2 regions of the Bradyrhizobium sp. RDM12 genome follow, and region 1 is predicted to be linked to the other one. Evidence: predicted binding sites of a transcription regulator. Region 1 holds the regulator's gene; the other holds the start of a gene.
The links. The regulator LexA, encoded in region 1, represses DNA repair genes until DNA is damaged. The targets are predictions, from matches to a motif close to TGTTCNNNNTGTGTTCNG.
Positions count from the first base shown of each region.

Region 2: the regulator LexA is predicted to act here: its motif matches at 8,304-8,321, upstream of ACTGJ9_RS02600 (DNA recombination protein RmuC).

Region 1 covers NZ_CM133064.1:4,863,491-4,867,953, reverse strand. Annotated here, with positions in the region: gene ACTGJ9_RS23785 (hypothetical protein) at 1-129, opposite strand, end outside; gene ACTGJ9_RS23780 (molybdopterin molybdotransferase MoeA) at 264-1,475, shown strand; gene lexA (transcriptional repressor LexA) at 1,652-2,353, shown strand; gene ACTGJ9_RS23770 (hypothetical protein) at 2,531-2,773, shown strand; gene ACTGJ9_RS23765 (hypothetical protein) at 2,962-3,393, shown strand; partial or broken gene ACTGJ9_RS23760 (ComEC/Rec2 family competence protein) at 3,404-4,463, opposite strand, start outside.
Region 2 covers NZ_CM133064.1:526,202-539,823, forward strand. Annotated here, with positions in the region: gene argB (acetylglutamate kinase) at 1-67, shown strand, start outside; gene ACTGJ9_RS02560 (DUF1036 domain-containing protein) at 145-1,131, shown strand; gene ACTGJ9_RS02565 (pyrimidine 5'-nucleotidase) at 1,146-1,832, shown strand; gene ACTGJ9_RS02570 (IS1182 family transposase) at 1,909-3,507, shown strand; gene dapD (2,3,4,5-tetrahydropyridine-2,6-dicarboxylate N-succinyltransferase) at 3,651-4,496, shown strand; partial or broken gene dapE (succinyl-diaminopimelate desuccinylase) at 4,507-5,684, shown strand; gene truA (tRNA pseudouridine(38-40) synthase TruA) at 5,853-6,590, opposite strand; gene fmt (methionyl-tRNA formyltransferase) at 6,709-7,644, opposite strand; gene def (peptide deformylase) at 7,657-8,181, opposite strand; gene ACTGJ9_RS02600 (DNA recombination protein RmuC) at 8,353-9,555, shown strand; gene ACTGJ9_RS02605 (GIY-YIG nuclease family protein) at 9,685-9,987, shown strand; gene ACTGJ9_RS02610 (AmpG family muropeptide MFS transporter) at 10,134-11,498, shown strand; gene ACTGJ9_RS02615 (hypothetical protein) at 11,511-11,945, opposite strand; gene recR (recombination mediator RecR) at 11,973-12,575, opposite strand; gene ACTGJ9_RS02625 (YbaB/EbfC family nucleoid-associated protein) at 12,577-12,897, opposite strand; gene ACTGJ9_RS02630 (DNA polymerase III subunit gamma/tau) at 12,925-13,622, opposite strand, start outside.

The DNA.
Region 1 (4,463 bases):
TGCGGGATCGATCTCCTCGGGCTCTCCAGCGTTGCCGGTCAAAGCCAGCATTGCGCGGGCGATCTCATCCTGACTATCCGCAGGAAGCTGTCGCACGGCTTGAAGCGCCTTCTCGAGCAGTTTCGTCATGGAAGGTAAGGTAAGCCGAGCTGGCGCCGAAAGGAAGTGCGGTTTCTCGCTAGAGGAGGCCCTTTTTGCGTCGGCCCTCGGCTCGGCTAGAACCTTGCCGACCAATTCCTTCGCTTTTGTTGCGGGAGTTCACCGTGGCCTTGATGCCGGTTACTGATGCGCTGGCCGCCGTGCTCGACGGCGCGGAGCCGCTGCCCGAGGAAACGGTCGCGCTCGATGCGGCCTTTCATCGCGTGCTCGCGCACGACGTCGCGGCGCGGCGCATGCAGCCGCCGCAGGCGATGTCGGCGATGGACGGCTATGCTGTCCGAGCGGCGGATGCAGCCAGGGTCGATGCGCAGCTCAACGTCATTGGCGAGGTCGCAGCCGGCCGTCCATTTGCAGGAACTGTTGGCGCTGGAGAAGCTGTGCGGATCTTCACCGGCGGCGTCGTCCCCGACGGCGCCGATGCGATCGTGATCCAGGAGGACACCGTCGCCGACGGCAAGCGCATCACGATCAAGGAGGCCGCCGTCGCCGGGCGGCACATTCGTCCAGCCGGCATCGATTTTCGCGAAGGTGACGTGCTGCTGCGCGCGGGCGCGCGGCTGACCGAGCGCGACCTCGCGCTGGCCGCCGGCATGAACCACCCGCAGCTTGCCGTTCGCCGGCGTCCGAAGGTCGCGATTCTTGCCACCGGCGACGAGCTGGTGATGCCGGGCACGACGCCTGGTCATGGCCAGATCGTCTATTCCAACGGCTACGCCCTGCATGCGCTCGCCCGGAGCGAGGGAGCCGACACCATCGATCTCGGGATTGCCGCTGACACGCTTGCAGCCACCTCCGCCGGCATCCGCCGCGCGCGCGAATCCGGCGCCGACATCCTGGTCACGACGGGCGGTGCCTCGGTCGGCGACCACGATCTGGTGCAGCAGGCGCTCCGCGATGAAGGCACCTCGATGGCGTTCTGGAAGATCGCGATGCGGCCGGGCAAGCCGATGATGAACGGGCAGCTCGGCGCGATGCACGTGATCGGCCTGCCTGGCAATCCTGCATCATCCTACGTTTGCGGCTTCCTGTTCATGGTGCCGCTGATTCGAGCGCTGTCGGGCCGTTCGGTGATTCATCACCGTCGCGAACGCGCCGTGCTCGGCCGCGACATCGGCGCCAATGACCAGCGCGAGGATTATCTTCGCGCCCGCCTCGATCTGCGTGATGACGGCACCCTCGTCGCCCTTCCCGTCAACCACCAGGACTCCTCGCTGCTTGCAGATCTCGCTGCGGCACAGGCACTTCTCGTGCGCGCACCGTTAGCACCGAAGGCCGAAGCGGGAGCGCCTTGCGAGGTGCTGCGGCTGCCCGTTTGAGCGCATCGTTCGCAACCGTTCTGCGAACTTTGTCGCGTTCACGGTAAATTAAGCAGTTGCGGAACATGTATCGAACATATAGTGTCCGTTCATGATTTGTTTCGAGCATGTAGCGGCTTATTGCTGAATTCAGCGTCTCGGAATCGAACGACATCAACCGGGGGATTTTGGTCGAGATGTTAACGCGCAAACAATACGAGCTCCTGCGGTTCATCAGCGAGCGTCTGAAGGAAAGCGGCGTGCCGCCCTCCTTCGACGAGATGAAGGACGCGCTCGATCTGCGCTCGAAATCGGGCATCCATCGCCTGATCACTGCGCTCGAGGAGCGCGGCTTCATCCGCCGCCTGCCCAACCGCGCCCGCGCCATCGAGGTGATCAAGCTGCCCGAGCTCCAGGCCGCCGCCGGCAGCCGCCGCGGTTTCACGCCGAGCGTCATTGAAGGCAATCTCGGCAAGGTGCGCACGACGTCGAGTCCGCAGGCCGACGAGGGCGAGCGTCCCGTCGCGGTGCCCGTGATGGGCCGGATCGCGGCCGGTACGCCGATCGAGGCGTTGCAGACCCGCAGCCACACCATCAGCGTCCCGCCCGACATGCTCGGCTCCGGGGAGCATTACGCGCTGGAAGTGCGCGGCGACTCCATGGTGGAGGCCGGCATTCTCGACGGCGACATGGCGCTGATTCAGCGCAACGAGAGCGCCGATACCGGCGACATCGTGGTTGCCCTGATCGACGATGAGGAAGCGACGTTGAAGCGCTTTCGCCGCCGTGGTGCTTCGATCGCACTCGAACCGGCGAACGCGGCCTATGAAGTCCGCATCCTGCCGCCCAACCGGGTCAAGATCCAGGGCAAGCTGATCGGGCTGTACCGGAAGTACTGAGCGGGTCGCGATCGACGACCGTCAGCAACGATTGGAGCGGACGATTGTCCGCTCCGGCTGGATGGTCTTTCTGGTTTTGCACAGATTATCCGGCTACCTCTCCAGCGCTACATCCTCGGCACGCCGCAACGAAGCCCCATCGCTTCGCAGGCGCTTTGACCGACCGAGGAGACCACCATGCGCAAGATCATTTTGGGCACCGCCACGATGACGCTGATCGCAGCATCGGCGCCGCAGGCCTTAGGCTCGCAGGCCTTGATGGGGTCGCAGGCCTTGGCTGCTCAGCCGCAGCATCACGCGCGCAAAGCGCCACAGGCAACGAGCGAGCAATTCCGCGATGCCCGCAACGCCCGTCGCACAGCCGACGCAGCCGGCCTGGCAATATTCGGGCTGGTCGGCGCCCGCAGGCCGCTGAGATGACGCGCTCACCGAATGCGCGGGAGCAGGCTTTGTTCCTCGTGCATTTGCAAAAGATAATGTGATCGCGCTCTGTCGATGCGAGCCGCAGATTTGCCAACAAACAAGCATATGATCAGCTTCCACTCTGATAGGGGCCTGTGCCTCAGAGACAGAGGCGCCGGTGCTCTATCCTGATTGAGGAGCACCCGATGTGTGACTATAGCCTGCATGCCGTCGCGACGCGTCCCGCAGAAGTCGGTGAGACCATCGTCACGACAACGTTCCGCGGCACCTCGACGCGCGGCTTCGCCTCCGAAGCCGACATGTCCGTCGCGGTCTGCCTGCTGCCGGGAACGGAGCTCGCCTTCGCCGACAACGTCCGCTACGACAATCGCTGGATCTGGACGCGCACCATCAATTCGCGTGTCGGCAAGTTCGGCAAGGTCGATCCGCACATTCCCGACCGCCATCACGACGCGATCGAATTCCCCGACGGCAAATACGTGCTGGTAACGCAGCTCGTGGAAGGCCAGCGTGCGACCGTGCTGCAACTGCCGGTAACCCAGCCGCTCGGCGAGCGCGAGCACAAGCCGCAGATCGCCGACAGCCGCTCCACGCCGCCGCGCCTGCCGATCGGCTAAGCGGTCGATCTTAATCCTCGGCCTGCAGGTCGGCGTCGGCCGGCGTTGCGTCTTTGGAACGCGGAGCTGCCGACCGTGGCATGAGGGACTGTTCGAAATCTCCATCGCCGGCCGCCGCCGGCGACCAGGGGCGGTTTGCGCCCCTCGCCTTCACCGCCTGAATGGCAAAGCCGTCGCCGCGCGGCGTCAGCGCCAGCGCGCCTTGGCGCGCGAGACGCGGCCGATCGACCACCATCGCACCACAATCCGGCGGCGCGGGCCTTGCCGTCACCACCAGTGCCGCGCGGCTGCAATCGTCGGCCAGCGCGTCGATGCGGAGCGCCAGCGCAATCATGCGCCCGTCGGCGAGTGGCGTCACGCAGCCGGTGTCGTCGCACGACACGCCGTCACTGAGCGAGGCGCTCCCGGCATCGCGGGAGTCCGCATCGGCCGCGAGCCACTCCTTGAGCAGAAAGCTGTCCTTGCTCGTCCGGATCAGATGCAACTGCCCGTCCCTGCCCCGCACCGCGACGCTCTGCCCGTCACCGGCGATGAGAATGTCGGGTTGCCGAACCGACAGCCCCCAGACGATCGCCGCGACGAGCACGAGTACGCCCGACCAGCGCAAGGGCGTCCGCAGCAAGCCCATCAGGATCAGCCCGACGCTCGCCGCGATCAGCGGCGCGGTGCCGAAAGCGCCGACGTGGCCGATCGCTCCGGGCAGCGCCGCCACCCAGCGCGACACCGCCACCATCCAGTCGATGCCGATCCCCATGAGTCACCAGAACACGCCGTCGAGCCCGAAGGGCGCAGCGAGCAATCCCAACCGCAGGCATCACCAGCGCGGACACCACCGGCATCGCGCCGAGATTGGCCAGCACGCCGTAGGGCGTGACGCGGTGGAAATGGAAGGCGGCATAGGGCGTGGTCGCAAGCCCCGCGATCATCGAGGCCATGAACAGCATCGCGATCTCGCGGCCGCCCCACAGCGCGATGCGCGCGGTGGTCGAATGATCGGGCGAGGCAAACAGGTTCGGCATGCCGATCTGCACCAGCGCGACGAGCCCGAGCGTTGCCGCAAACGACATCTG
Region 2 (13,622 bases), 3.8 Mb from region 1:
GATGCAGCACGCGGTGCTGCTCGAGCTCTTCACCAACACGGGCACGGGAACGCTGATACATAAGTGAGCGACGAGAAGACGAGAGATTCCGTCATGGCCGGTCAAGAGCGGCGGCATCGCCGCTCGCTTTTGACACGTCTCCTGATGACGCTGCCTGCCGCAGCCGTCTCGTTTGTCTTTTCCTCCGCGCCGGCCTTCGCCGACCTCAAGATCTGCAACCGCATGTCCTATGTCGTCGAGGCCGCGATCGGCATCGACGACAAGGCGGCAACTGCGACGCGGGGCTGGTTCAGGATCGATCCCGCCACCTGCCGCGTCGTGGTGCAGGGCACGCTGACCGCCGACCGCATCCTGCTCAATGCCCGCGCGCTCGGCGTCTATGGTGCGTCGCCGATCCCGCAGAACGGCAGCGACACGCTCTGCGTGGCGCAGGACAATTTCGTCATCGCGGCCGCACGGCAATGCCGCACCGGCCAGACCCAGGCCGCCTTCACCCAGATCACGCCGACGCTAGGCGACGACGGCAATCTCGTCGCCTATCTCGCCGAGGATTCCGAATATGACGACGAGCAGGCACGGCTCGCCGGCATCCAGCGGCTGCTGGTGATCGCCGGCTACGACGTCGGCGCGATCGACGGCGTCGACGGACCGAAGACGCAGGCCGCACTCGCCGCGTTTCTGAAGAGCCGCGGATTGTCCCCCGACGTGGTTTCGTCGCCGAATCTCTTCAAGACCATGGTCGATGCGGCGCAGGCGCCGTCCCCGAGCGGCCTCACCTGGTGCAACGACACGCCGCACAAGGTGATGGCGGCGGTCGCGACCGACGACGGCAAGTCGGTGACGAGCCGCGGCTGGTACCGCATCGATCCAAGGACCTGCCTGCATCCCGACGTGACCGGCCAGCCAAAGCAGGTCTTCAGCTTCGCGGAGGCCGTCGATGGCGACAACCGCGCCATCAAGCTGAAGGACAGACCGCTCAACTGGGGCGGCGACAGGCAGCTCTGCACCCGCGAGACCAAGTTCGAGACCAACGAGCAGACCGATTGCGGCGCGCGCGGATTTGCGGCGACGGGTTTTGGCGTGGTGGACATGTCGAGCGGCGGCAAGACGCTGCGCTTTGCCGTGCCGTGATTGAGAGAGTTTTGATGAAATCGCCCCGCGCCTTCGCCCATATCGACACCTGGGTATTCGACCTCGACAACACACTCTATCCGCATCACGTCAATCTGTGGCAGCAGGTCGATGCGCGGATCGGGGAGTTCGTGTGCAACTGGCTGCATGTCGGCCCGGAAGAGGCGCGCAAGATCCAGAAGGACTATTACCAGCGCTTCGGCACCACCATGCGCGGCATGATGACCCTGCATGGCGTGCGCGCCGACGACTATCTCGCTTACGTGCACAAGATCGACCATTCGCCGCTGGAGCCGAACCCGGCGCTCGGCGAAGCCATCGCGAAGCTGCCGGGGCGAAAACTGATCCTGACCAACGGCTCGGTCGACCATGTCGATGCCGTGCTGGCGCGGCTCGGCCTCGGCTCGCATTTCGACGCCGTGTTCGACATCATCGCCGCCGAATTCGAACCCAAGCCGGCGGCACAGACCTACCGGAAATTCCTCGACCTGCATGCGGTCGACGCAACCAAAGCCGCCATGTTCGAGGACCTCGCCCGCAACCTCACCGTCCCGCATGAGCTCGGCATGACCACCGTGCTGGTGGTGCCCGACGGAACCAAGGAAGTGGTGCGCGAGGACTGGGAACTTGCGGGCCGCGATGCCGCCCATGTCGACCACGTCACGGACGATCTGGCGGGATTTCTGGCGCGGTTGTCGTGATGAAGCCGTAGCCCGGATTGTGCTTCGAGACTGGGCAAGAATCTAGCCGTTTGTGCAGAGGAGTGTACGATTCGGTATGACGAATCGTATGTTCAAGACCGGGGTAAGCCGGGATCAGGCGAGCTTTCTTCCGCCGAGAGTGGAAGATTACGTGGCTGGCGACAACCCTGTTCGCGCCATCGATGCTTTTGTCGCAGCGCTGGACCTTAAACGGCTTGGCTTCGGCCATGCTGGGTCAGGCGGCGGGGCAGGACAACCTGCTTACGATCCCGCCGACCTGCTGAAGCTCTATCTTTATGGCTACATCAACAGAATCCGCTCCTCGCGCGCTCTTGAACGCGAGGCCGGGCGCAACCTCGAACTTATCTGGCTGATGAAGCACCTGGCGCCCGGCTATCGTACCATTGCCAATTTCCGCCGGGACAACTGGAAGGCGCTCAAGGCGGCGAACCGGGAGTTCGTGCTGCTGATGCGTGAACTCGACCTTCTGGGTGGTGAGGTGGTGGCGATCGACGGGGCGTTTTTTGATGGCAACGCCAGCAAGGCGAGCATCAAGACGCAACGCCGACTTGCCAAGCGGCTGGCGGAGATCGAACAGGAGATTGAAGCCTATGGTGCCGCGCTGGAGGCCAACGACAGCGTGGAGGCGGAACGTCCGCCGGCGGGGCCAGATGGTGGCGGGGGCGAAGGCGGCGGGGACGTCGCGCAGAAGGTGGCGACCTTGATGGCCAAGCGCACAGCCCTGAAGGTGGATTTGGCGCGGCTGGAAGAGAGTGGTCAGACGCAGTTGTCGCGAACCGATGCGGATGCCCGCTTGCTGGCAAAGAACGGCCAGGTGGTGGCGGGCTACAACGTTCAGATCGCCGTCGACGACAAGCACAAGCTGATCGTGGCGAGCGAGGTCGTCAACGACGGCAACGACACCGGCCAGCTTTACGATATAGCCAAAGCCGCGAAGGAGGAGCTTGGCGTCGAGACGCTCACGGCGCTGGCCGATACCGGTTATTACAACGGCCACACGCTGAAGGACTGCGAGGAGAACGGGATCGTGGCCTACGTTCCGCAAGCCAGGCGGACCGCGCGGCTCGAAGCGCAAGATCGCATCAGCCATGAAGAGTTCGCCTATGACACCGAAGCCAATGTCTATCGCTGTCCCGCCGGCAGGCTCCTGAGCCCGACGGACGGCCGCAAGACCAACGGCAAACGGATCGAGATCCGGTATGTCAGCCGCAAATCCGACTGCGACGCCTGCGCGCTACGCTCACGCTGCCTCTCTGCCAAGACGCCGACGCGCACCGTTTACCGCTGGGAGCATGAGGCGGTGCTCGAGCGGCATCGTGCGCGGATGCAGGACGCCGACGCCCAGATGCGACGCCGGGCAGAACTCGCCGAACATCCCTTCGGTACCCTGAAATGCCGGGCGGGCTATCGCCACTTCCTCGTTCGCGGCTTCGACAAGGTGCGCGGCGAATGGAGCCTGATGGCACTCTGCTACAACTTCTCCCGCGTGCTGAACATCCTCGGCAGCGACAGTTTCATGGCTTATCTGGCCAACCGCCATCCATATTGGGCGTTCTTGCTGCTCAAAGCCGTCTCGGCCATCGTCAACCGCCTACAAGCCAGCATGCCGCTCTCCCAAGGCAAAGTGCGCCTGACCTTCGCCATAGCCACATAATCAGCGCGCAATACAATTCTTGCCCAGTCTCTTCGCTCCATCCGGGCTACGGGTTTCGCGAGTGATGACGGCGGACCAAGCTTGACTCCACCTCCCCGAATCCCGAAAAAGCTCCCCAATTCCCGTTCCGAAGAGGAAATCCGATGTCTCTGTCCGCCCTGGAATCCGCCATCAACAGTGCGTTCGACGCACGCGACGGCATCTCGACCTCGACCAAGGGCGAAGTGCGCGACGCCGTGAACCAGTCGCTGGAGATTCTGGACAAGGGCGAGGCGCGCGTTGCCGAGCGCGGGGCCGACGGCAAGTGGAAGGTCAATCAGTGGCTGAAGAAGGCCGTGCTGCTCTCCTTCCGCCTCAACGACATGGACGTCATTCCCGGCGGCCCGGGCCAGGCGAACTGGTGGGACAAGGTGCCCTCGAAGTTCGAAGGCTGGGGTCCGAACCGTTTTCGCGATGCCGGTTTTCGCGCGGTGCCGGGCGCCGTGGTGCGCCGCTCGGCCTTCATCGCCAAGAACGTCGTGCTGATGCCCTCCTTCGTCAATCTCGGGGCTTACGTCGACGAGAGCACCATGGTCGACACCTGGGCCACCGTCGGCTCCTGCGCGCAGATCGGCAAGCGCGTGCACATCTCCGGCGGCGCCGGCATCGGCGGCGTGCTCGAGCCGCTCCAGGCCGAGCCCGTCATCATCGAGGATGATTGCTTCATCGGCGCGCGCTCCGAGGTCGCCGAGGGCGTCATCGTGCGCAAGGGCGCGGTGCTGTCGATGGGCGTGTTTTTGGGCGCCTCGACCAAGATCGTCGATCGCGAGACCGGCGAGATCTTCATGGGCGAAGTGCCCGAGTATTCGGTGGTGGTGCCCGGCGCGCTGCCCGGCAAGCCCATGAAGAACGGACAGATCGGCCCGAGCACCGCCTGCGCGGTCATCGTCAAGCGCGTCGACGAGCGCACGCGTGCGAAGACCAGCATCAACGAGCTGCTGCGGGATTAGTACCAGACTCGTGACAGATGCTCTCTCCATTGCCCGCGACCTCATCCGCTGCCCGTCGGTAACCCCCACCGATGCAGGCGCGCTGGGGGTGCTTGAAACAGCCCTCAATGCAGCCGGCTTCACCTGCCATCGCGTGACATTCAGCGAACCCGGTACCGCCGACGTCGACAATCTCTACGCACGGATCGGCACTGACGGCCCGCACATCACCTTTGCCGGCCACACTGACGTGGTGCCGCCCGGCGACGAAAGCGCCTGGAGCGTCGGTGCCTTCTCGGGCGAGGTGAAGGACGGCTTCCTGCACGGCCGCGGCGCGGTCGATATGAAGGGCGGCATCGCCTGCTCGGTCGCCGCGGTGCTGGAGCATCTCGCCGCCAACGGCGGCAAGCCGCGCGCGGACGGGCAAGGATCCGGCTCGGGCTCGATCTCGTTCCTGATCACCGGCGACGAGGAAGACGTCTCGGTCAACGGCACGATCAAGCTGTTGCAGTGGGTGGCGGAGCGCGGGGAAAAATTCGATCATTGCGTGCTCGGCGAGCCCTCAATGTCGAAGCGCTCGGCGACACCATCAAGGTCGGCCGCCGCGGCTCGCAGTCGGGCACGCTGTATGTCGACGGCGTGCAGGGCCATGTCGCCTATCCGCATCGCGCGGCCAATCCGGTGCCGGATATTTCGCGGCTGATCGTTGCCATCAGCGACGAGCCGCTCGATCGCGGCAGCGCGCAATTCCAGGCGTCCAATCTCGAATTCACCTCGGTCGACGTCGGCAACAGGGCCAATAACGTCATTCCCGGTGAGGCCCGCGCAAAATTCAACATCCGCTACAACGACAACCACACGCAGGCGAGCCTGCGCGAGCTGGTCGAGACGCGCCTGGCAAAAGCCTGCGGCAACCGCATCCGCGCCCGCATCGTCTGGGAGCCGTCGAACTCCAATGTGTTCGTGACCAAACCGGGCCCGTTCACCGATCTCGCGGTCTCCGCGATCGAAGAGGTCACGGGCCGCAGGCCGGAGCTGTCGACCTCAGGCGGCACCTCGGATGCACGCTTCATTTCGAGCTATTGCCCGGTGATCGAGTTCGGCCTGGTCGGCCAGACCATGCACCAGATCAACGAGCGCGTGCCCGTGGCTGACCTGGAGAAGCTGACGAAGGTCTATCGCGGGATATTGACGCGGTATTTTGGGTGAGGCTTTAGCGCCGCTGACGTTTGCCACGCCATCGCTGTCGTCGCCCGCGGGCGATCCAGTTTTCCAGAGACGACAGCGATAGAATCGAGACGCCGCGGCGTACTGGATTCTCCGCCTTCGCGGGGAATGACAGTGGTGGGCGCAGCGAGAGTTTCCCGACTTTGCTCTCTAATAATCCACCTTCACCAGATACAGGCCCTCCGGCGGCGCGACGATGCCGCAGGCGGCGCGGTTGCGGGCTGCGAGCGCTGCGGAGAGATCGTCTGCGGTCCAGCGTCCCTCGCCGACCCAGACCAGCGATCCCACCATCGAGCGCACCTGGCGGTGCAGGAACGAGCGCGCCGAGGTGACAATGATGATCTCGCGTCCATCGCGCAGCACGTCGAGCTGATCGAGGGTTTTCTCCGGCGATTTCGCCTGGCACTCGGTGTCGCGAAAGGTCGTGAAATCGTGCTTGCCGAGCAGGCGCTGTGCCGCTGCATGCATCGCATCCGCATCGAGCCGGCGCGGCACGCGCCAGGCATGGCCGATGTCGAGCGCGAGATTGGCGCGGGTGTTGATGACCCGGTAGCGATAGTGGCGCTTCACGGCCGAGAAGCGCGCCTCGAAAGTATCCGGCACAATGTCGGCTTCGAGGACCGCAATCGGATGCGGACGCAAATGCGCATTCAAGCCGTCGCGAAATCGGCCCGGCGGAAACTGCTTCTCGATGTCGACATGCGCGACCTGGCCGCGCGCATGCACGCCCGCATCGGTGCGCCCGGCGCCATGCACCCGCGCATCCCCGCCGGTCATCGCCTTCACGGCTGCTTCCAGCGCGCCCTGCACCGAAGGCAGCGTCTCCTGCACCTGCCAGCCGAAAAACGGCGCGCCGTCATATTCGATCGTGAGCTTGTAGCGGGGCATCTCAATCCGGGTGGTGTCATCGCCCGGCTTGATCGGGCGATCCAGTACTCCGCAGCTTATCGGTTCGAACCGAAGTCTCGGCGTACTGGATACCCCGCCTTCGCGGGGTATGACAGCGTTAGGTAAATTTGGCTCCTGCCTTCAACGGCACACCCCGCAAGAAGTCGGTGGCCTGCATCCGGGCCTTGCCCTCGCGCTGCAGCTCGAGGATGCGGACCGCACCCTCGCCGCAGGCGGCAGTGAGCCAGTCGTCGAGCACTTCGCCCGGCGCGCCAAAACCCTTCGCAAGCTCGCAACGCAGAATCTTTACGCGCGCATTCTCGTTGACGCCGGCGAGTTCCGTCCAGGCACCCGGAAATGGCGACAGGCCGTGGATGTGGCGCAGCACCGCGCGCGCGGGCTTGCTCCAGTCGATCCGGGCCTCCGCCTTGTCGATCTTGGCGGCATAGGTGACGCCGTCCTCGCCCTGCTTCTTCAACTGGAGCCCGCCGCGCTCGAGCGCGGCCATGGCGCGCACCATCAGATCGGCACCCAGCCGGGACAGGCGGTCGTGCAGATCGGCCACGGTCATGTTGTCGGTGATCGCGAGGCGTTCGGCGATGGCGACGTCGCCGGTGTCAAGGCCGACGTCCATCTTCATCACCATCACGCCGCTCTCGGCATCGCCCGCCATGATCGCGCGGTTGATCGGCGCCGCGCCGCGCCAGCGCGGCAGCAGCGAGGCATGAAGGTTGTAGCAGCCGAGCTTTGGCGCATCGAGGATCGCCTGCGGCAGGATCATGCCATAGGCGACGACGACGGCGGCATCGGCGTCAAACGCGCGAAACTCTTCCAGCGCTTCCGGCGTCTTCAACGTCTTCGGCGCCCGCACGGGAGCGCCGAGTTTTCGCGCGGCCTCTTCCACCGGCGTGGGCTGCAATTGCAGCCCGCGTCGCCCGCCCGGCTTCGGCGCGCGGGTATAGACAGCCACGATCTCGTGGCCATGCGCGACGAGCTCGAGCAGCGTCGGCACGGAGAAATCGGGCGTGCCCATGAAGATCAGGCGGAGAGGCATGGACCGAGAACCTTACTCCGCGCGCTTGGCGGCTTTCTCGAACTTCTTGATCACGCGGTCGCGCTTGAGCTTTGAGAGATAGTCGACGAACAGCACGCCGTTGAGATGGTCGATCTCATGCTGGATGCAGGTGGCATAGAGGCCTTCGGCGTCCTCCTCGTGCAACTTGCCGTCAAGATCCGTGAAGCGCACCCGCACCTTCGCCGGCCGTTCGACCTCCTCGTAATATTCGGGGATCGACAGGCAGCCTTCCTCGTAGACCGACAGATCCTCGGAGGACGCGATGATCTCGGGATTGATGAAGACGCGCGGCTCCGGCCTGGTCTCGCCATCCTGGTCGGGCTTGGCGAGGTCCATGGTGATCAGCCGCAGCGGCTGCGCGATCTGGATCGCCGCAAGCCCGATGCCGGGCGCGTCGTACATGGTCTCGAACATGTCGTCTGCAAGCTTGCGGATCTCCGGCGTGACCTTCTCGATCGGCTTGGAGACCAGACGCAGCTGCTTGTCGGGCAGGATGATGATTTCTCTGAGGGCCATGGCGGGCGATTTAAGCCGCGCGCGACAAGCGGTCAATGCGGCCGGGAACACGTTAACGGTCCGCTAACCATAAAACTCAGCCTTTTGTTAACCATAAAAATTAGGGATCGATTAACCATAAATGTTCGCTATTCGTTCGTGTGCCCAGGCGAATCGGGTAGAAGGGCAGGCATGAACGAGATCATTTTCATGCTCGGCGACTGGCCGGTGCGCAGCATCGATGCGCTGATCGGCTTCGGCGCGCTGGTCCTCATCCTGCTGATTGTCATTGCGGTCGTGATCGCGCGCTCCGGGCGGCGCGGCGCGGAACTCGCGATGGCGCACGCCATCCGCGCCGACGAACTGGAGGAGCGGCTGAGCCAGGTCCTGCACGCCCAGAGCGAGGCCGCCGGCCGCGCCGACGCCATGAGCCAGGCCCTGGCCGGCCGCCAGGCCGAGATGGCGCGGGCCGTCAACGAGCGGCTGGATTCGGTCACCCATCGGGTCGGCCAGTCCATGGAACACTCGACCCGCAACACCATGGAGAGCCTGCGCGCGCTGCACGAGCGCCTCGGCATCATCGACAACGCGCACAAGAACCTTACCGACCTCACCACGCAGGTGACGACCTTGCGCGACGTGCTCGCCAACAAGCAGTCGCGCGGCGCCTTTGGCCAGGCGCGGATGGAGGCGATCGTCCAGGACGGCCTGCCGAAGGGCGCTTACGAATTCCAGTTCACGCTCTCGACCGGCAAGCGGCCGGATTGCGTGGTGTTCCTGCCCGACCAGCGTCCGCTCTGCATCGATGCAAAGTTTCCGCTGGAAGCGATGACGGCGCTGCACGATGCCCGCACCGACGAGGAGAAGCGCATCGCCACGCAGCGGCTGCGCGGCGACGTGATGAAGCATGTCAGCGACATCGCGGAAAAATACCTCGTCACCGGCGAGACCCAGGAGATGGCGCTGATGTTCGTGCCGTCGGAATCGGTCTACGCCGAGATCCATGACGGTTTCGACGACGTGATTCAGAAGGCCTATCGCGCCAAGGTCGTGCTGGTGTCGCCCTCGCTCTTGATGCTCGCGATCCAGGTGATGCAGCAGATCATGAAGGACGCGCGCATGCGCGACGCCGCCGACCAGATCCAGACCGAGGTCATCAAGCTCGGCGACGATCTCGGCCGCTTGCGCGACCGCGTGCTGAAATTACAGAAGCACTTCGCCGACGCGAACGAGGACGTCCGCCAGATCCTGATCTCCGCCGACAAGATCGAAAAGCGCGCAGGGAGAATCGAGGAGCTCGATTTCAGCAAGACCGAAGCGCCCGCCGACGGCCCGCGGCTGGTAGCAACAGGCGCGCCGGAGCTGTTTCCAAGGAAGCTCCAGGCGGGGGAGTGATCGAGGCACACTGTCATACCCCGCGCAGGCGGGGTATCCAGTACGCCGCGGCGGTTGTGGTTGGATCGAGGCGCCGGTGAGTACTGGATCGTCCGCCTTCGCGGACGATGACGGCGTTGAGGTGGTCACATGGGCGGACGCCACTACTACGTCTACATTCTCGCCAACAGGATTGGCGGCACTCTTTACATTGGCGTGACGAATGACCTCATTCGCCGAGTGGCGGAGCACACGTCGAAGGCCATCGAGAGCTTTACTGAAAAGTACGACGTGGCGAGGCTGGTCTATTTTGAACAGTTCGACGATCCAGAGAACGCGATCAAGCGGGAGAAGCGGCTCAAGAAGTGGAACAGGGCCTGGAAGGTCCGATTGATCGAACAGCACAATCCAAATTGGGATGATCTTTATCCCGGGATAGCTGGCCCACCGTGATGGTGTCATACCCCGCGCAGGCGGGGTATCCAGTACTCCGCGGCGGTTGTGATTGAATCGAGGCGCCGGCGGGTACTGGATCGTCCGCCTTCGCGGACGATGACACCGAGAAGGCAACGACACCCAGAATCTGCTAACACCTCCGCATGACCGCACCCGACGCGACCTCCCCTGCCGCAAGCTCCGCCCCCGCCACCTCCTGGCGCGACAGTCTGGCTGTCTACCTGCAGCCGCGGGTGCTGATCGTGCTGTTCCTCGGCTTCTCCTCGGGGCTGCCGCTGGCGCTGTCGGGTTCGACGCTGCTGGTGTGGATGCGCGAGGCCGGGGTCGATCTCAAGACCATCGGGCTGTTTGCGCTGGTCGGCACGCCCTACACGCTGAAATTCCTGTGGGCGCCGCTGGTGGATGCGCTGCATGTGCCGCTGTTCACGCGCGCGTTCGGGCGGCGGCGCGGCTGGCTGCTGTTCTCGCAATTGCTGCTGATCGTGGCGATCCTGCTGCTGGCGATGACCGATCCGGCGAGTTCCCCGTTCTACGTCGCGCTCGGCGCGCTGCTGGTGGCGACGACGTCGTCGACGCAGGACATCGTGGTCGACGCCTTCCGCGTCGAGAGCCTGCCCGAGAGCGAGCAGGCCGCGGGCATGGCGGCCTATGTCGCGGCCTATCGTATCGGCATGCTGGTCTCGACCGCGGGTGCGCTGTTTATCGTCTCCGGGTTCGAGAGCACCGGCATCACGCGCACGTCGGCCTGGATGTGGGGCTATGTGGTGATGGCGGCGATGGTGCTGATCGGCACGATCACGGCGCTCGCCGCGACCGAGCCACCGCAATCGGTGCGGGCGGAAGCTGTGACGCACGACGAGACCGCGTTCACGCGCGTGCTGCACGCGGCGATCGGCGCCTTCTCCGAGTTCCTGTCGCGCAAGGACGCGCTCGCCGCGCTCGCCTTCGTCGTGCTGTTCAAGTTCACGGATGCGTTCTCGGGAACGATGACGGCGCCGTTCGTGATCGACCTCGGCTTCACCCGTAATGACTATGCGGCCATCGTGAAGGGCGTCGGCCTCGCCGCCACCCTGATCGGCGGCTTTGCCGGCGGTTTTATTGCAAGGCGTTATTCGCTCGCGACCTCGCTCTGGATCGGCGGCGTGGTGCAGGCGCTGGCGAACCTGACCTTCTCCTGGCTCGCGCTGGTCGGCACCAATCAATGGGCGCTGGCACTCGCGATCTGCGCCGAGAATTTCACCAGCGCCGTCGGCACCGTGATCTTCGTCGCCTACCTCTCGGCGCTGTGCCAGAACCCGCTGCACACGGCGACGCAATATGCCCTGCTCACCGCGCTTGCGGCGGTGGGGCGAACCTATCTCTCGTCGGGGGCCGGCTTCGTGGCCGAAACCACCGGCTGGCCGCTGTTCTTCGTGATCTGCGTGCTGGTGGCGATCCCGAGCCTGGTGCTGATGACCTGGCTGCAGAAGCGCGGGCATTTTGAAGCGCTGGGGCCGGTGCGGGTGTAGCGCCGGCCGCTCCTACTTCCGCACCAGGCTCCACTTCGTCACCACGGCCTCGCTCATCTGGCCGGGATCGCTGGCGCAGGCGATCTCGTCGACCTTGACCGAGATCTCCTTGCCGACGAACGATTTCAACTGCGTGGCCTGCGTATCGCTGGAGGTGACGAGCTGGAAGGTTTCAGGTCCGGTCTCGAGATTGCACAACCCGTTCGGCGCCGGCAGGCGGCGCGGCTCGGAGGTGATCTGGTACATCGCAATCCGCTTGCCGGCGTTCTTGACGTCGCGGATCTTCATCGCGTTCAGCTCGCCCGAGAGCACCTCGCCGGCGCTGATCGGCTTGCCGGGCTTCGAGGGCGGCTGCGCCTCGTCGTCCTGCTGCGCGGCGATGGCCGGTGTCACCAGCAGCAGCATCGTCGCAGCCAAAGCCGATCGTGTGGCGAAAAGTTTCGTCATGTCGTCCGTTCCGTCAAGTCTGGATGGCTAGAACAGGGTCCGCTGCCGCATCGCGGCGGATAGCGTGCCCTCATCGAGATAATCAAGCTCGCCACCAACGGGCACACCATGGGCCAGCCGGGTTACTTTTACGTTGGCGTCCTGAAGCAGGTCGGTGATGTAATGCGCGGTGGTCTGTCCGTCGACGGTCGCATTCAACGCAAGAATGATCTCGTGCACCTCGGCCGCATGCGCGCGCGCGACCAGCGCGTCGATGGTGAGGTCCTGCGGGCCTACGCCATCGAGCGGCGACAGGGTCGCGCCCAGCACGTGGTAGCGGCCGTGCGTCGCATTGGCCCGCTCCAGCGCCCAGAGATCGGCGACGTCGGCGACGACGACGATGATGGCGGGATCGCGCTTCGGATCGATGCAGACGGTGCAGGGATTTTGCGTATCGATGTTGCCGCAGGTCTTGCAGACCTGAACCTTGTCGAGCGCGACCTGCAAGGCGGAGGACAGCGGCATCATCAGCGCTTCGCGCTTCTTGATCAGATGCAGCGCCGCGCGCCGCGCGGAGCGCGGGCCCAGGCCCGGCAGCCGCGCGAGAAGCTGGACCAGCCGCTCGATTTCGGGACCTGCAACCGCGCCCATATTACTGGCCGAGCAGCCCCGGCGGCAGGCCGAGGCCGCCGGTCAGCGACTGCATCTTCTCCTGCATCGCGGTCTCCGCCTTGCGGCGGGCATCACCGAGCGCGGTGACAAGCAGATCTTCCAGCACTTCGCGCTCTTCGGGCTTCATCAGCGAAGGGTCGATCTTGACGCCCTTGACTTCCATCTTCGCGGTCATGCGCACGGCGACGAGACCGCCGCCGGAGATGCCCTCGACCTCCACATTGGCGAGTTGCTCCTGCATCTCCTGCATCTTGGATTGCAGCTGCGCCGCCTGCTTCATCATGCCGAGAAAATCAGCCATGGGTGTTCGTCCTTGGAAAGATCGGCTCTAGAGATCGTCGTCGGCGTCGGAACCGTCGGGCGGATCGTCAGAGCCATAGTCGGCGTTAATATTGGCCTCCGGGGTCTCGGGGGCAAGCCTGCGGACCTCGACGACCTTTGCACCGGGGAAGCGCGACAGCACCTCCTGCACGCGCGGATCGGCCTCGGCGGTGCGCGCATGTTCCTGCTTGGCGGCCTGGCTCACCGAGCGCAGCGTCGCCTGGCCCTGCTCATTGGAAACGATGATGGTCCAGCGGCGGCCGGTCCACAGCTCGAATTTTCGCGCGAGCTCGGAGATCATGGTTTTCGACGCGTTCGGCTCGAGCGCGACCTCCAGCCGGCCCTCCTCGAAACGAACGAGGCGCACGTCGCCTTCGAGCGCGCTCTTGGTAATGAGGTCGCGCTTCTGCCCGGCGAGCGCCACGAGCTGGGTGAAGCTGGTGATGCGCAGCTGGGGTGCCGCCGCTTGCGGGTCCGGCGCGGGCGCCGCCATCTGCGGCCGGGCACCGCCGCCGAACGAAGTCGGCGCCGAGGTCGGCATGCGAACCGGCGCAGCAGAGGTCACGGATGCCGCGGAAGCCATCGGTGCTGCCGGAGCGCCGCTGCGCGCGGCACCGCCGCCGCCCACAACCGGCGAACCGCCGCCGTTCTGCTCCAGCATCCTGATCGCTTCGTCTGGCGTCGGGAGATCAGCGACGTAGGCGA